2 regions of the Gluconobacter japonicus genome follow, and region 1 is predicted to be linked to the other one. Evidence: riboswitches for the same ligand, from Rfam matches in the RefSeq annotation. Region 1 holds a riboswitch; the other holds the start of a gene.
The links. Region 1 has a riboswitch for cobalamin ahead of HKD32_RS08810 (TonB-dependent receptor). Riboswitches for the same ligand answer to the same signal wherever they lie in the genome.

Region 1 (8,135 bases):
CCGGTCTGATGACTGCAACATCACCCCGTCCGTCACGGGCGACAGAAACAGCTTTGAAAATTCTCGCCCTAGATCTTCACTGGACCTGGAACCATGAAGCCGATCTTCTGTGGGAAAGTATCAATCCTGACCTCTGGGAGAAAACGCGCAATCCTTGGATTACGCTGACCAGAACGCCCAAATCAGACCTTGCAACAGCTCTGAGTGACCCTGACACCAAGGCATTGATAAAAGCCAGTATGGCGCGCCGGAAGTACGAGCTTGAACGGCGCACCTGGTTTACTCAAAAACACCCGGACAGCAGTCTGTCTGAAGTCGCCTATTTCAGCATGGAGTTCATGCTTAGCGAGGCTCTTCCCATTTATTCAGGTGGGTTGGGAAATGTAGCCGCCGATCAATTGAAAGCCGCCAGTGATCTGGGTGTACCAGTTGTCGCGGTAGGGCTCCTGTATGCACAGGGATATTTCCGGCAGGAAATCACGCCTGAAGGTACGCAAAAAGCCCTTTATCCCTTTAATGATCCCGCCCATCTTCCTATCCAGCCTGTTCTAACCCCTGAGGGGGAGTGGTTTCGCCTGTCCGTCCAGACTGCGACGGGTGAAATCTGGCTCCGCGCCTGGAAGGCCGTCATTGGACGGGCAACCCTGTATCTTCTGGATACGAATGACCCTGCCAACCCTCCGGCTATTCGTTGCATTACCACGCAGCTTTACGGAGGGGATGCCGAGCTTCGACTGCGTCAGGAAATGGTTCTGGGTATTGGAGGCTGGCGGCTTCTGCATGTTCTCGGACATAGACCAGAGATCTGCCATCTGAACGAAGGCCATGCAGCCTTCGCCGCATTGGAAAGAGCGCGCTGCATTGCAGAAGACCTGAATATTCCGTTTTCACAAGCACAGATTATCGCTCGGGCCGGGACACTTTTTACCACCCATACCGCTGTTCCTGCCGGATTTGACCTTTTCCCGCCCAAATTGATCGAAAGCCATCTGACGTTTTATTCTGAAGAGCGCCTCGGTCTCCCCATTCAGGAGTTTCTGGCCCTCGGCAGACTCAATCCGGAGAATACGGATGAGTTCTTCAACATGGCCTATCTGGCCATGAAAAGCAGTTGTGCCGTGAATGGTGTCAGTCAGCTGCATGGAGAGGTGAGCCGCTCCCTTTTTGCTCCGTTGTTTCCTCGTTGGCCGCAAAAAGAAGTTCCGGTTTCCTTCGTTACCAATGGCGTTCATACCCCTACGTGGGATTCTGTTGCAGCGGACGATCTCTGGACCAGAATAGCGGGGAAGGGACGCTGGCAGGGAACGCTCGAAGGCCTGGGAGACGCTGTCCGTCATCTGGATGACGAAAGTTTATGGCAGATGAGATACGCCTCAAGGCGTGGTCTTCTTCAGGCGTTATCCGAAGAGCTTCCATCCCGACAATGTACCGTCGGAGAGGATGGATTGTGGTGCCTGCCAACCCCCACTCTCAGGCCAGACGCACTTACGATCGGGTTTGCCAGACGATTTGCGACTTACAAGCGCCCGGATCTTATTCTGCATGATGAGGAACGACTTGTCAGACTTCTGAAAGACGAAAGCCGCCCTGTTCAGATCATTCTGGCTGGAAAAGCTCATCCCAAAGACATGGAGGGGCAGGCCATGATTACGCGCTGGGTCAATTTTTGCCAGCGTCAGGATATCGTGGGCAAAGTCGTCTTTCTGGCAGATTACGATATGGCTCTCGCACAGAAGATGGTCCAGGGCGTAGACCTCTGGCTGAATACGCCGCGTCGTCCGTGGGAAGCCAGCGGCACAAGCGGCATGAAGGTTCTGGTGAATGGTGGCCTGAATCTTTCTGAAAGGGACGGATGGTGGGCGGAAGCCTATACCCCCGAAGTCGGATGGGCTTTGGGGGACGGGTTGGAGCATGGAGGCGACCCGGCTTTCGATCATACCGATGCGCAGGAACTGTATCGACTGCTGGAAGAACACGTTTTGCCAGAGTTTTTCGAGCGGGATGAACAAGGCATTCCTCGGGCCTGGATCGCCAAAATCCGGGAGAGCATGGCTCGTCTGACACCGCATTTTTCTGCAAACCGCACTGTTCGCGAATATACGGAGACGTTCTATCTGCCTCTGTCAGAGCGCTACAGAGAGCGGCACCAGATCGATAGCTCCTCTGCCCCCGATATTTTTGACCGTAGTAAAATGCTTCAGGCAGGATGGAGCAGCCTCCGGATTGGAGAGGTGGTTATTCCTGATAAGGAGAGTGGTACATTTCCTCATGCTTTCATCCATCCCGGAACGATCGATCCAAAATTGCTCGATGTTCAGCTTTATGCCGAACCAATAGAGGGGAAGGCGCGGATCGTGCCTCTCCATCGAACTGAAGATCTTCAGGATGGGTGGATCGCTTACGAGACAGATGTGAATCTGGAGGGAGAAATCTCTGATTATACGCTTCGTATCATACCCGTTATGGACGGTCTGTGCGTTCCTCTGGAGGCGCCTTTCATCCTTTGGCAACGATAAAGGATATCTGCGTGGTCGCCAGGGGAGTGGAGTATCATGTCACGAGATCTGACACGGTACTTTCTCCGTCTGTGCGATCTGCCCCAAGCGTGCACTCATGCAAAAAGGCGATCCTGTATTAAGAGGCATTATTTTCTTTTGTGTGAAGAAAACTTATCTCTCCCGAGTGTTTTCTTTCATGGAGGACTATACATTCCTCGTGTTCCAGCGGCAGCCGGAGAAAGATCATGGAAAAACGTTGGGTTCTTCTAACAATTATTATCGTTCTCGCAGCTCTCATCATGCTGTTGATGTGGTCCAAGCAAACCGATCCCGGTACGGTAGGGGCAGGCACACATACAGAGAAAACTGCTCCCCAGGCGCTTAACACCGTGCCTCCGTATCCTTTGAGCCACGGTGTATTTCAGTCAATTTGTAGAGCAGCCTAAAGCCGGCGTCAGAAGTTTGATCGGAGCGTAAACATGAAGTTTCTCGGCTCTCCGTAGTAGTTATAGTAGTAAAGATTACCGAGGCGCTGGTAGTAACGTTTGTTGGCGATGTTGTTCAATGTTGCAGACAGGGACAGATATTTGTTCCACTGATAGCTGGCTTGAACAGATCCAATGATATAGCCGCCCTGAGTGACGGTGCGGTTGGTACCAAAAGTGCCGGTCTGGGCATTCAGACCACCTCCGATACTCCAAATGTTTTTCTGTGCTCCATGATAAGGTTCAAAGCGATAATGCGTCCACAGCTTCCACAAGTGCTTGGGTGAGTTCCCGGCATAGGTTAGGCCGGCTTGGGTCGCATTTCCATTATTGACGATCTTGTTGTCGTTATATGTGTAGCTGGCGTTGATGTCCCATCCTTCCAGCGGGCGACCAATCAGTTCGGCTTCAGCGCCCTGACTGCGGGTCTTTCCGGTAGCGACATAACAGTCATCCACCCCACCCGGGCCACAGATGGCACCAATCGTACTGTTGTAGATTGCTTCGTTCTTCTGGATGATCTTGTAGCCTGACAGGGTCATGCCCAGATGGCCTTTAAAGAACTCACCCTTGATACCACCCTCAAGCTGATTGCCTCGAACAGGGGCAAGGCGCCCCGTTGTGTCGAAAGCCGATTGCGGGGAGAAGGTAGAAACATAGCTGACATAAGCCGTGACGTTTGGACGCAGATGGAGAACGCCGCCGATATAAGGGGTCAGAATACCTTGTTGATCAATGTCGGTGCTGGTTGTGCCAACGGTTGGGGAAATACGACGTGTCTTGCTGACGTAACCACTGACGCGACCGCCAATCAGAATAGCAAAAGGTGAAATCGGTTTGATTTGTGCCTGGCCGTACACGCCCCACTGGGTCGAGGGCTCCCAATAGCGATTGCTGATCGTAGGAAGCGCAAGGGATGGAATAGAGCCTGAGGCAGTCAGCGGAATTCCTCCCAACGCAGCATAGCTGCGGGAATTTACGCTGGCTCCGCCACCTTCATAGGCGTAGCGGTCATAATTGGCGCCCATCATCAGGGTATGTCGTTGCCCGAAAAGATGAACTGGCCCCGTGACATAGGCATCCAGACCATCATTTGTTTCGTCATACCGAGTATTGGCGACGACAAAATTTCCGGTTCGGGCCGTAGCGTTATAGGCATTGAGATATGCATATTGCAGCATTGTATCGGCTGTTCGGTGCCGATAGTTGATGCGCCCGCGCCATCCATGTGAAAACAGATGCTCAAGTTGAGCTTCTACTTCCGTCATGGGTACTTCGGATTTCCCCCAGTTTGCGCCAACAAACGTACTGGTTGGCAGCTTCAAATCCGCACCGTTGCTGGCACGGGGAAGACCCATGTAGCGCGTTGTGTCGTTGGTCTGGGATGTGACTGAAACAGTCAGCGTGTCACGGCGGGTCAGATGGACATCTGTCACGCCATAAATCGTCCAACGACGGTCGTAGGCGTTGTTGTAGAACTGATTGCGATCAGTCCCTGCAAATACGAGACGGGCAGAGATGATCTTTGAATGTGCGATGGGTCCACCCACATCCAGTGTGGCGTGATAGTTATTCCATGACCCGGCAGAGAACGAGGCATTTCCCTGGAAATCGTTGGTTGGACGCTTGTGCACGAAATTGACGCTACCACCAGGTGTGCTGGAGCCCTGTAGCATGCCATCTGGCCCGCGTAGAACCTCGATACGGTCATAGATTGCCAGATCATACTGCTGGCTGAGGGTCAGTCCCCCCATGGATGGAACGCCGTCATACTGCGCCTGCAGAGTAAATCCACGCGCTGTGTATCCGCCAGTTCCGTCTCCATACATGTTGACGTTGACACCAGCGACCTGTTTGAGCGCAGCATCAACCGTATTGAGATTCTGATCTTTCATCTGCTGGCTGCTAAGCACCGAGATGGATTGAGGAACGTCCATGGGCTTAAGCAGCATCTTGGTCGTAGAAACAGCCGAGACAGTATAGGTGCCGGTCCCATCCGTAGATGCGTCCTTGCGGTGACCTTCTACAAGAAGTTGTTCGATGCTTCCGGGAAGCTGGTTGTCGTCCTGGGCGTTCGAATGCGCTTGTGTTTTGCTGTCCTGGTGAACGGAAGGGGTTTTGGCCGAAGCCGTGGGAAGGAGTTTTTTATGTCCGTCTTCAGGTTTCCCAGTATCATCAGACGTAGCGGCAAATGCGCCAGTCCATGACCCGGACAGCAAAAAAGCTGTGAACAACGCAGGATAAAGCTTCTTCCGGGGTAAGGAACCCGACAGGACAGGTTTCATGGAATGGTCTGACTACCTCCAGCAAGAATGAGTGTTCGCGGGAATGTTACATATATTTCTGCGAACTTTTTATGAAGATGATACTCATTCTCAGAAAGAGCAATATGAAAGTTAAATGTTTTTTCAATATAGAAGTGTTGCGAAGCGATTTTCCAAGAGTTTTCAGAGGTATCATAAGCCTTGGAAAACCTTTGATATATATACCCCATAGGGGAATCGTTCAGAGCAGGTCTGCCGCGCTGGCTTGTCTCACTTCGTCAATATTGCAATAGCAAAACTAAATTTAATTCAAAAAAGCATATTGTTATGTTATAACATATATGTTTGACTGTTCTGGAGTTTCGGTTATGTCCCTTGCTCACGGATGGTTCCCCGAGAGGGGATGAAAAGGGAACGCAGTGAAATGCTGTGGCTGCCCCCGCAACTGTAAGTGGTGAGACAGGCCACACGGAGGCTTTTACGCCCGACCACTGGAGCGCCTGCTTTGGGAAGGTTTGTGACCTGTCATTGATCCGCGAGCCAGGAGACCTGCCATCGAAAATGGTTACAGACGAAGCGGAAGGGCGGGGTGCACCGGACGCAGTGAGGGTCTCTTTCTCTCACTCATCGTAGTGACGCATTGTTGAGTGAAGTTTGCGTTATCCATGAGGAAAAAGAGTTTTGTTGGTGTACTGCCTGTCGCAGCACTCACCGTGTGCCAACCAGCATTTGCCCAGACGGAAGATGTTCGGAAGACCGAAACAAAAGCAAAAGAAGAGCACATCACCGCACATGGCCGGGTACAGTCTCTTAAAGACACAGCGGCAATTGGCGGACGGCTTGGACTAACGGTTCAGCATAACCCTGCAACCATCAACGTCATCCAGCGAAGCGTTATGGAGCAGCGGGGCTATGCTCATGCTGAAGAGGCCGCCGATAGTGCTCCGGGCGTGTCATCTGGTGGCTCTCCCGGAAGTCCGGCCCAGATGATGATGCGTGGCTTCAGTGGGAATCAGGTTCTGATCCTGCGGGACGGGATCTATTATGGCCCAACCACCATGGTGAACCGTCCACTTAACAGCTTTAATCTGGAGAGCGTTCAGGTTCTTAAAGGTCCATCATCCGTTCTGTACGGACAGGGTGCTGTGGGCGGGACTGTGGACATGCGAACACGCGACCCTGCATTCGATGGTCCTCATGCGAATGCGCTTGTGTCCTATGGCAGCTTTAATACCTGGAATGCAGGTGTTGGAGGCTCTGTTCCTATCACCAATACCTTGGCAATCCGCAGTGATTTCAGCCGCACGTCCTCAGACGGGTATGTCGCAGGGGCTGACCCGCACAGTAACGATTTTACAACTACATTGCTCTGGCATCCGTCTAAGAAGTTCACAGCCCGTCTGAGTGTGGACTATCTCACAGATCGGCTTTCAACCTATTACGGAACGCCTCTTGTTCCACTCTCCCAGGTGCATGATGGGGTCGGCGGTTTGCTGTCTTCCTCCAAAGGGCTTGGGGTCAGCCGGTCTTCACTATGGCGATATTACAATACAAAGGACGCCAAAGCAGGCTCTGTCAACGTAACACCCACACTGCATTTAACGTGGCAACCCACTGTAAATACAGCTTTTCATAACAAAACTTATGTCGTGTATGCCAATCGTACATGGAACAATACTGAGTCCTATAGCTATATCAGCACCCCGGGCCAGACAGATGCGAGCGGAAACGCAATCGCTCCAGGACGCGTCGGTCGTGATCGGTTCTATGTTTACATGAACCAGCATCAGGTTGGAGACAACGTGGATGGACAGTTTGATTTCCATCTCTTTGGAATGAAAAACCGTCTCGTGGTCGGCGGGGATGCCTATTATGTACGGCTGATCCGAAACCGTGGGTTTCCTGATGCTAATTATGCAGACAGCGTTTCTTTGGCCAGCCCGGAACGGACGCAAACGGGTAGCTTTGCCGGCGAGTATCCTTACACAAAGTCACCCACAACAATGGTTGATGCCGGTATCTTCATGGAGGATGTGCTGACAATCCGCGATAACTTTCGGGTTGTAGGAGGCTTTCGTTATGACTGGCTGAAACTGGATCGTCAGAATTACAGGCAGAATGGGACTTTTAACGCGGGAACAAGCTTCAAAGGCACCTACCACCCTGCCAATTTCCGTATTGGCCCTGTTTATGATCTGACGGACAACATCAGTCTTTATGGTGTTTATACGACCGCCGAGGACCCACCAGGCTCTAATATTTTCCTCGTCAACAAAGATCAGTTCAGTCAGTTGAGCCGCTCTCGACAGGGCGAAATCGGAGCCAAGGGGTCGTTCTGGAAAGGGCATCTGACCTCGACGTTATCCCTCTACGATATCCGGCGAACCCACGTTCTGGTCGCAACAGGGGTCGATACCGTTGCGACGGCAGGTGTGCAGAAATCCCGTGGTGTGGAATGGCAGGGGGATCTGGCACTTGGCAAACACTGGAGCCTCTCCGGAAACGTCGCATACACGTGGTCGCGATATGGCTCTTTCCATCCGTCAGCATCGGTGAATGCGTCAGGCAATCAAGTCCCGAATGTTCCTGCGGTGACGGCTAATCTCTGGGGTGTCTGGTCCCGCATTGCGGATCTACCCGTCGATCTTGGAGCAGGAATGCGGTACGTCTCTGCACGTCAAGGAGATTATGCTAACACACTGAGTTTGAAAGATTATGCTCTGGTTAATCTTTTTGCTGCATGGCACGCTTATCGTGGTGTCACGGTGTATGGCCGGATTGACAATGTGGGTAACAAGCACTTCATCCAATGGGCTGACACAAGCTATCCAAGCGAAGTGATGCTCGGAGCCCCACGATCCTTTTCCATCAGCCTTCAGGCCGGCTTC
Region 2 (8,135 bases), on a different contig from region 1:
AGAAGGCCAGCACCACCTCCAAACCCAAAGAATGATCTTTCCGGATTGTGCTGTCGTAATTGTGAAGACGGAATGGACCTCCGCAGGCTAATATTTGTTTTCAGGGTCTTAGCCCTGACGGATCAGCGCAATATCCCACAGGATTGCGTGAAAGATCCGTTTTCATTATTGGACAGCGTATGAAAACCACCCGTCAGCACGGCCGCCGCAAAGTTACCCTCAAGGATGTAGCAGCACAGGTCGGGGTGTCTCACACGACAGTCTCCAATGCCTATATTCGCCCCGGTCAGCTGTCTGCGGCGCTGCGTGAGAAGATTTTCGCAGCGGCACAGGAGATGGGTTACACAGGCCCCGATCCGGCAGCCAAGCAGCTTGCGACAGGACATTCAGGTGCGCTCGGATTTCTTTTCAGCGAAGACCTCCCCTACGCCTTCTCCGACCCGGCCGTCCTGACCGTTCTGAATGGCGTGGCCAAAAGCTGTAACGAGCTCGAAACCGATCTGGCGCTGATTTCCGCTGGCAGCAGCCTTCGTAACATGAATACGCCGGTTTCATTGGGCAACGCTGCTGTTGATGGATACATCCTGTACTCCGTCGCCCCAGACAGCCGCTGCGTCATGATGGCCCAGCAGCGCAATGTCCCGCTGGTTGTCGTCGATCAACCAAGGCTTGATGGCATTCCGTATGTTGGCATTGATGACCGGGATGCTGCCTACAAAGCCGCCAAAACACTTCTGGAGCTTGGCCATCGCAGCTTTGGCATCCTGTCTCTCAAGACGGCTCATGACGATTATTTTGGTATCTTGACAGCAAAACGCCGGGCCAACATCGCACACAGTACGATCGCCATGCGCCTGGAGGGATACCTGACTGCCCTTCAGGAAGCCGGGATTGCTCCCGAGACTGTTCCAGCCTGGGAAATTCCCATCAATTCCGAAGAGGCTGGTGCAGAAGGCGCCCGTTTTCTCATCAATCGGCCAGAACGCCCCACAGCGATCCTCGCGATGAGCGATCGTGTCGCTATCGGCGCCATGAAGACCATTCGCGCGGCAGGGCTGAGTATTCCGCAAAATGTGTCCATTTTTGGTTTTGACGATATTCCCGCCGCAGCGACCGCAGATCTCAGCACAATCCGCCAGCCCCATGAGCAAAAGGGCACGGAAGCCGTTCGCCTTCTAGTGCAGCAGGACGGCCGTCAAAATGTCATTCTCAAAACAGAACTCGTGAAACGCGGCAGTATTGGCCCAGCCCCCAAGGGCTGAGCCTTCCAGGGGCTGAGCCTCCCAGGGCTGAGCTTCCCCGTTACAGGCTGACGACGTTCAGAAGGTCGGAAACGCGATCAATCCGGTAATCCGGTCTGAGATCAATGCAGGGCTGCGCGGCACCATGACCATAACTCGCCCAGCAGGAGGCGATACCCGTATTGCGGGCAAAGGTCAGATCCGCCAGCGTATCCCCTACCATCAGGAATTCAGCAGAATCCGCTTCCGGGAACAGAGGCCGCACCCGATCCGTCATGACGCGGGGATCAGGTTTATGGGGATATTGCGGCTCTGAGCCTATAACGCCGCTGAACCAGCGCGACAGGCCAAAGCGCTCAATGCTTTTATGAACTGTCGGCGCATGCTTGTTACTCAGGACAACAAGCGTTGCGCCTTTGCCCTTCAGAGCTTCCAGAACCGGCTTCACCCCATCGAACAGAACTGTTTCTTCCTGATCGGCCCTTGGATAACTGGCACGGTAATGCCGGACAAATGCCCCGGCATCTTCGTCTTCACTGTCCGGAACGATAGCCTGAAAAAGCGTCTGAAGCGTCCCACCCTTCGACAGTTCCGCCTTGAGAGCATCAGGGGACGGACTGTCGTAACCACTGGCCTCGAAGGCTTCTTTCAGGCTGCGAAGAATGGCCGGCTGCGTTTCCGCCAGCGTACCATCGTAGTCGAGAAGAATGATCGGGAATCGTGTCATTCCCTTTTGTCACCCCGTTTGGGCTGGAAATCCAGCCCCCGCCTCTTCAAAGGGGACGACGCCCGAGCAGGCGGCAGAGAGCGGACGCTGTATCTGCATGATTCAATGTGTAGAAATGGAACTGCTCCACACCTTCGGCCCTCAAAGTCTGACACAAACGATCAGCAATGGTCGCAGCCACAAGCGTCCGCGTCTGTGGCGTCTCATCCAGCCCATCAAACAGATCGCGCATCCACCTCGGCACGTTTGCACCGCACATCTCGGCAAATTTCCAGGCCTGTGCAGCACTTCCAACAGGGAGAATACCCGGCACAATCGGCTGCTCGATTCCAACGGCAGCCGCCCGGTCCCGGAAGCGTAAGAATGTGTCCGCTTCAAAGAAAAACTGCGTTAGAGCCCGGTCCGCGCCAGCATCAATTTTCGCCCGCAGATGCTCCAAATCCGACTGCGGACTAAGTGCCGCAGGATGTGTTTCCGGGTATGCCGCCACGGAGATTTCGAACGGCGCAACTTCCTTCAGTCCGCGCACCAGATCCACAGCCCCCGCGTAACCTTCCGGATGAGGCTCATAGACGCCCCCGGCTGACGGCGGCGGGTCACCACGCAGGGCCACTATGTGCTTCACACCAGCATCCCAGTATGCCCGGGCCACGGCATCGACCTCTTCCTTGGAGGCCCCCACACAGGTCAGATGCCCAGCCATTGGCGCGCCAGTTTCCCGAACCATATCTTTCAGGGTGGCCAAGGTGCGGTCCCGTGTTGAACCGCCTGCCCCATACGTCACGGACATGAACTGCGGGCCAAAAGCAGAAAGCGTTTTTGCGTTCTCCAACAGCGTCGCGGCTGCCTTCTCCGACTTTGCAGGGAAAAACTCGAACGAAATTGCGGGCAGAGGCCCTGTCTGTGCGGCCATCACGCCAGCTCCTTAGTTCAATATTTGAGATCAGTTAGGACGTTGGCCAAGCCAGAGTTTGACCGTCAGTTCGCCTTCAAGAGCAACCGGCTCCGCAGGGACCAAACCAGCAGCACGAAACCAGGCTGCCATCTGGGCATCCGTGAAGCCGAGGCGGACATGCGCGTCCCGCGTGCGAAGTTCTTCACGGCTATGGGACGCAAAATCGACGATCAGCAATCGACCGTTTCCATCAAGAATACGGGCGGCTTCTGCAATGGCTGCCGCCGGATGCTGCGCGTAATGCAGAACCTGATGCATGATCGCGACATCCGCAGAGTGCTCTGGCAAGGGAAGAGCCTGAAAATCTCCCTGGCGCAGATCGACCTGCTCCAGACCCGCCGCCGCCAGTTTGGTTCGGGCCAGACGAAGCATGGCGGGACTGCGATCAAACCCAATGACCGTTTGGGCTCCCCCTCCCAGCAACTCCATCATGCGGCCGGTTCCGGTGCCTATATCCACGAGCCGCCCGATCGGAAACGCTGAAAGCGTCTTCACAATCGCAGTTTCGACTTCCCGTTCCGACACATGCAGAGAGCGCAATGCGTCCCACTCCGCGGCATGGGTTTCAAACCAGTCTTCCGCTGCAATAGCGCGGACATCCCGGATCGCCTGCAAGCGAATACGATCTGCCCGGATTTCCGCCGGCTCCCTCACAGTCCAACGATCCAACGCCATGAATACAGGTTCAAGAATTTCCGGCGTCCCTAGCGTCAGAAACACCCAGCTTCCTTCCCTACGACGCTCAATCAGCCCTGCGTCGGCAAGGATTTTAACATGCCGTGACACGCGGGGCTGACTTTGCCCGAGCACCTGCGCCACCTCGCCGATGGATAGTTCCATCTCGCGCAGAAGGGCCAGAATCCGCAGACGGGTCATGTCCGCCAAGGCCTGAAAAATAGTAAGTGCCTGCTCCATATGGATTTACATATAAGGAGTTCTTTATATGAGCAAGAGATATTGACTCTTTTTCAGAACATGCGGCAGTCATAAGGCTTGTCATGGTTCCATGTCGGATGTTCGCGCATCTGGTGTGGCTAAGAGGGAAGCCGGTGCAAAGCTGGCGCTGCCCCCGCAACTGTCAGCGGCGAGTGCCGATTCCACACAGGCCACTGGATGAAAGTCCGGGAAGGCGGAATCAGCGCGAAGACCCGTAAGCCAGGAGACCTGCCACGGCACATAACATCCTCCGGCGGGGCGTTCCGGAAGGGTCACGCATGTCTCCACGCCGCACATTTCCTGTTCGGGGCGTGAACGATCCTGCATGCCCTGCGAGCGCACTGCCACGAACCTGTCGAGGCTTTCATGACTGTCCGCGTCGCAACTCTGGGCTTTCCGCGTATCGGCACCCGCCGTGAACTGAAAACCGCTCTTGAACAGTACTGGCCGGGACATTCTTCCGCCGATGATCTGCTTTCCACTGCTGCGTCCCTTCGGGCGTCAGCCTGGCAGCGCCAGAAAGATCTCGGCGCAGAGATCATCCCCTCCAACGATTTTTCACTCTACGATCATGTGCTGGATACATCCGCAATGGTCGGCGCCGTTCCCCCCATTTATGGCAATGTGAGGGACAAGGTGGATCTGGGAACCTACTTCGCCATGGCGCGCGGCTCCCAGACGGCATCCGAGGAGTGTAGTTGCGGTCATGCTCATGGCGCACCTCAGGACGTTCCCGCCGCCGAAATGACCAAGTGGTTTGACACGAACTACCATTACCTTGTCCCGCAATTTACAGCAGACCAGACGTTCCGCCTCGCCTCCACAAAAGCGGTGGACGAATATCGGGAAGCCAAGGCGCTTGGGATTGAGACACGCCCTGTTCTGCTCGGTCCTGTCAGTTTCCTGCTTCTGGGAAAATGTGACGGCCCGGCGTTTGATCGTCTTGATCTGCTTCCTGTCCTGTTGCCCGTTTATGAACGGGTTCTGAAGGCCCTGCGAACAGAAGGGGTGGACTGGGTTCAGATTGACGAACCGTGCCTTGTTCTGGATCTGCCGGGACATGCTGCCGCAGCTTTCAAAACGACCTACAACACTTTGACAGCCGCTGTTCCAGACCTGAAACTGATGCTCGCGACGTATTTCGGTGCCCTCGGAGACAATCAGGACATCGCCCTAAGCCTGCCAGTTCACGGTCTACATGTGGATCTAGTCCGCGCTCCCGAACAACTTGCATCTATTCTTGAGAAAGCACGACCAGATCTGCTGCTGTCTCTCGGCGTGGTGGACGGACGGAATATCTGGAAGGCCGATCTGAACGTACTTCTGGACAATCTTGAACCGCTGGCCCGCCAGCGTGACCTCATCCTCGCGCCATCCTGCTCCCTTCTCCACACGCCAATTGATCTGGAACGGGAGACAGATCTGGACGTGGATGTGAAATCCTGGCTCGCATTCGCCGTTCAGAAAATCGAGGAGCTACACACACTGGCACGTGCCCTGAATGAAGGGCGAGACGTCGTGCAGGCCACTCTGGCCGAAAATGCTGCGGCTCTTCAGGCACGCCGATCTTCTGCAAAAATCAACGATCCTGCCGTTCAGGTACGCTCTGCGGATCGCAACCCAGCTCTCGCCCAGCGCCGTTCCCCCTTCCCCGCGCGCCGTCCGTTGCAACAGTCCAAACTCAGACTGCCGCTTTACCCGACGACGACCATCGGGTCCTTCCCCCAGACACCTGAAGTCCGCAAAGCCCGTGCCGATCATGCCCGGGGAGAGCTCTCTTCCGAGGCTTACGAAGTCTTCCTGCGGGAAGAAACCGCTCGGACCATCCGCTGGCAGGAAGATATTGATCTTGATGTGCTGGTGCATGGCGAGTTTGAGCGCAATGACATGGTGCAATATTTCGGGGAGCAGCTTTCCGGCTTTGCGTTCACGAAACATGCCTGGGTTCAGTCCTACGGGTCCCGCTATGTCCGGCCACCCATCATTTTCGGGGATGTGTCACGTCCAAAAGCCATGACGGTTGAATGGTGGGAATATGCCCAATCCCTCACCAACCGCCCCGTGAAAGGCATGCTGACAGGGCCTGTCACAATCCTGAACTGGTCTTTCGTACGAGACGATCAACCGCGTTCGGAAACCTGCCGACAGATCGCTTTCGCCATCAGGGATGAAGTGTGTGATCTGGAAAAAGCCCGGTGCGGCATTATCCAGATTGATGAAGCCGCCTTGCGTGAAGGCCTGCCGCTTCGTCGTGCAGACTGGCAATCCTATCTGGACTGGGCCGTGGAAAGTTTCCGCATTTCAGCCTCGGGGGTGCAGGATGCCACGCAGATCCACACCCATATGTGCTATTCGGAATTCAACGACATCATTGCTGCCATTGGCGCAATGGATGCGGATGTGATTTCGATTGAAACCGCCCGTTCCCGCATGGAACTGCTCGATGCGTTCGCAGCCTATCGCTATCCCGCAGAAATCGGGCCAGGCGTTTACGATATTCATTCGCCACGCGTGCCGTCTGTTGAGGAAATGGTGGACCTGCTTCGGGCTGCCAGCAAAGCCATCAGTCCGGATGCCCTCTGGGTCAATCCGGATTGCGGACTGAAAACCCGCAAATGGCCGGAGACGAAAGCTGCGCTCATCAACATGGTTGCGGCAGCCCGTTATATGCGTCCGTAAACCCGCGAGTAGATGGGGTGGCTCTCCACCCCATCATACGCCGTTACCAGATTTTGACGCGCTGATCGGGTGCCAGATACAACTTGTCGCCCGGCTGCACGTTCCAGGCCTTGTACCAAAGATCAACGTTGTGCATGGGAATGTTCACGCGGGCTTTCGGCGGGGAGTGCGGATCGATAACGACAAGCTGCTTCTCGGTATCCGAACGCAGCTTCTCACGCCAGACCTGTGCCCACCCCATGAACACACGCTGATCGCCCGTCAGGCCATCAATGACCGGAGCTGGTTTGCCGTTCAGGGACGCATGATAAGCATCCAGCGCCAATGTCAGGCCACCAAGATCGGCAATATTTTCGCCCATCGTGAGCTTGCCATTCACATGCACGCCGGGCTGCACTTCGAAGGCGTCGTACTGTGCACCAAAACGGTCCGCCAGCTTCTGGAAGCGCTCTTCATCCTCCTTTGTCCACCAGTTCCGCAAACGCCCCTTATCGTCGTATTTGCGGCCCTTGTCGTCAAAGGAATGGGTCATTTCATGCCCGATGACGCCACCGATCGCCCCGTAATTCACAGCCGGATCAGCTTTCGGGTTGAAGAATGGCGGCTGAAGGATTGCAGCCGGGAACACAACCTCCACAAAACGCGGGTTGTTATAGGCATTCACCGTTGCGGGGGACATCAACCACTCGTTGCGGTCAACAACCTTGTCGAGATGACTGAGCTGATAGTGCCACTCGAAAGCGAAAGCGCGCTCGGCATTGCCGTACACATCACCCTTCTTCACAACCAGATCGGAATAATCCCGCCATTCGTTCGGGTAACCCACCTGGATTTCAAAACTGGCCAGCTTCTTCAACGCGGCTTCACGCGTCTGCGCGCTCATCCATGTGTTGTGTTCGAGACGATTGTGGAACGCTGCCTTCAGGTTGCCCGTCAGAATCTGCATGGCAGCGCGATCCGAAGCCGGGAAATACCGATCCACATAGATCTTGCCGAGCGCCATCTCCATGGCACCACTCGTGAAGTCCACACCCCGCTTCCAGCGCGCCGCCAGAGCAGGCTGGCCAGACATGGCTTTTGCATAGGCAAAGCGCGCCTGCACGAACGGATCGGACAGGAAGGACGCAGCATTGCTAGCCGTGTGAAAAGCCTGCCAGGCCCGCAGCGTGCTCAGATCAGTCTTTGCGATCAGATCCGCTTCAGCCTTGATCGCGGACGGTTCCCCTACAATGACGGTCCGCTGTTCCAGGCCCGCCTCAGGCACACCGGCTGCAAGCAGCCATGTCATCCAGTCAAAAGACGGCGTGCTCTTGACCAGTGCGGCCACGGTCATCGGGTTGTAAGTCTTGTCCGGGTCACGCAGTTCTGTCCGCGCCCAGTGAACCTTGGCGATTTCCGTCTCGAACGCCACGATATCCGCAGCAGACTTCGCAGGGTCAGCCCAGTGAACAAGTGTCAGAAGCTTCGTGACGTATGCCTGATAAGCCGCTTTCTTGGAGGCGAATTCCGGCTTCAGGTAGTTGTCCCGATCCGGCATGCCCAGACCAGCCTGATCAATGCTGAGCGCATATTTCGTTGGATCTTTCGCATCAACCTC

Region 2: it holds a riboswitch for cobalamin, as region 1 does, so the genes downstream of both, metE (5-methyltetrahydropteroyltriglutamate--homocysteine S-methyltransferase) here and HKD32_RS08810 (TonB-dependent receptor) in region 1, are expected to answer to the same signal.

What each region holds. Positions count from the first base shown of each region.
Region 1 is NZ_JABCQN010000003.1:513,015-521,149, reverse strand. It holds gene glgP (alpha-glucan family phosphorylase) at 9-2,516, shown strand; gene HKD32_RS08815 (TonB-dependent siderophore receptor) at 2,953-5,268, opposite strand; cobalamin riboswitch at 5,617-5,818, shown strand; gene HKD32_RS08810 (TonB-dependent receptor) at 5,913-8,135, shown strand, end outside.
Region 2 is NZ_JABCQN010000001.1:168,305-176,439, reverse strand. It holds gene HKD32_RS00740 (hypothetical protein) at 1-35, shown strand, start outside; gene HKD32_RS00735 (LacI family DNA-binding transcriptional regulator) at 180-1,262, shown strand; gene HKD32_RS00730 (HAD family hydrolase) at 1,303-1,968, opposite strand; gene metF (methylenetetrahydrofolate reductase [NAD(P)H]) at 2,015-2,881, opposite strand; gene HKD32_RS00720 (ArsR/SmtB family transcription factor) at 2,912-3,838, opposite strand; cobalamin riboswitch at 3,906-4,109, shown strand; gene metE (5-methyltetrahydropteroyltriglutamate--homocysteine S-methyltransferase) at 4,226-6,538, shown strand; gene HKD32_RS00710 (M13 family metallopeptidase) at 6,582-8,135, opposite strand, start outside.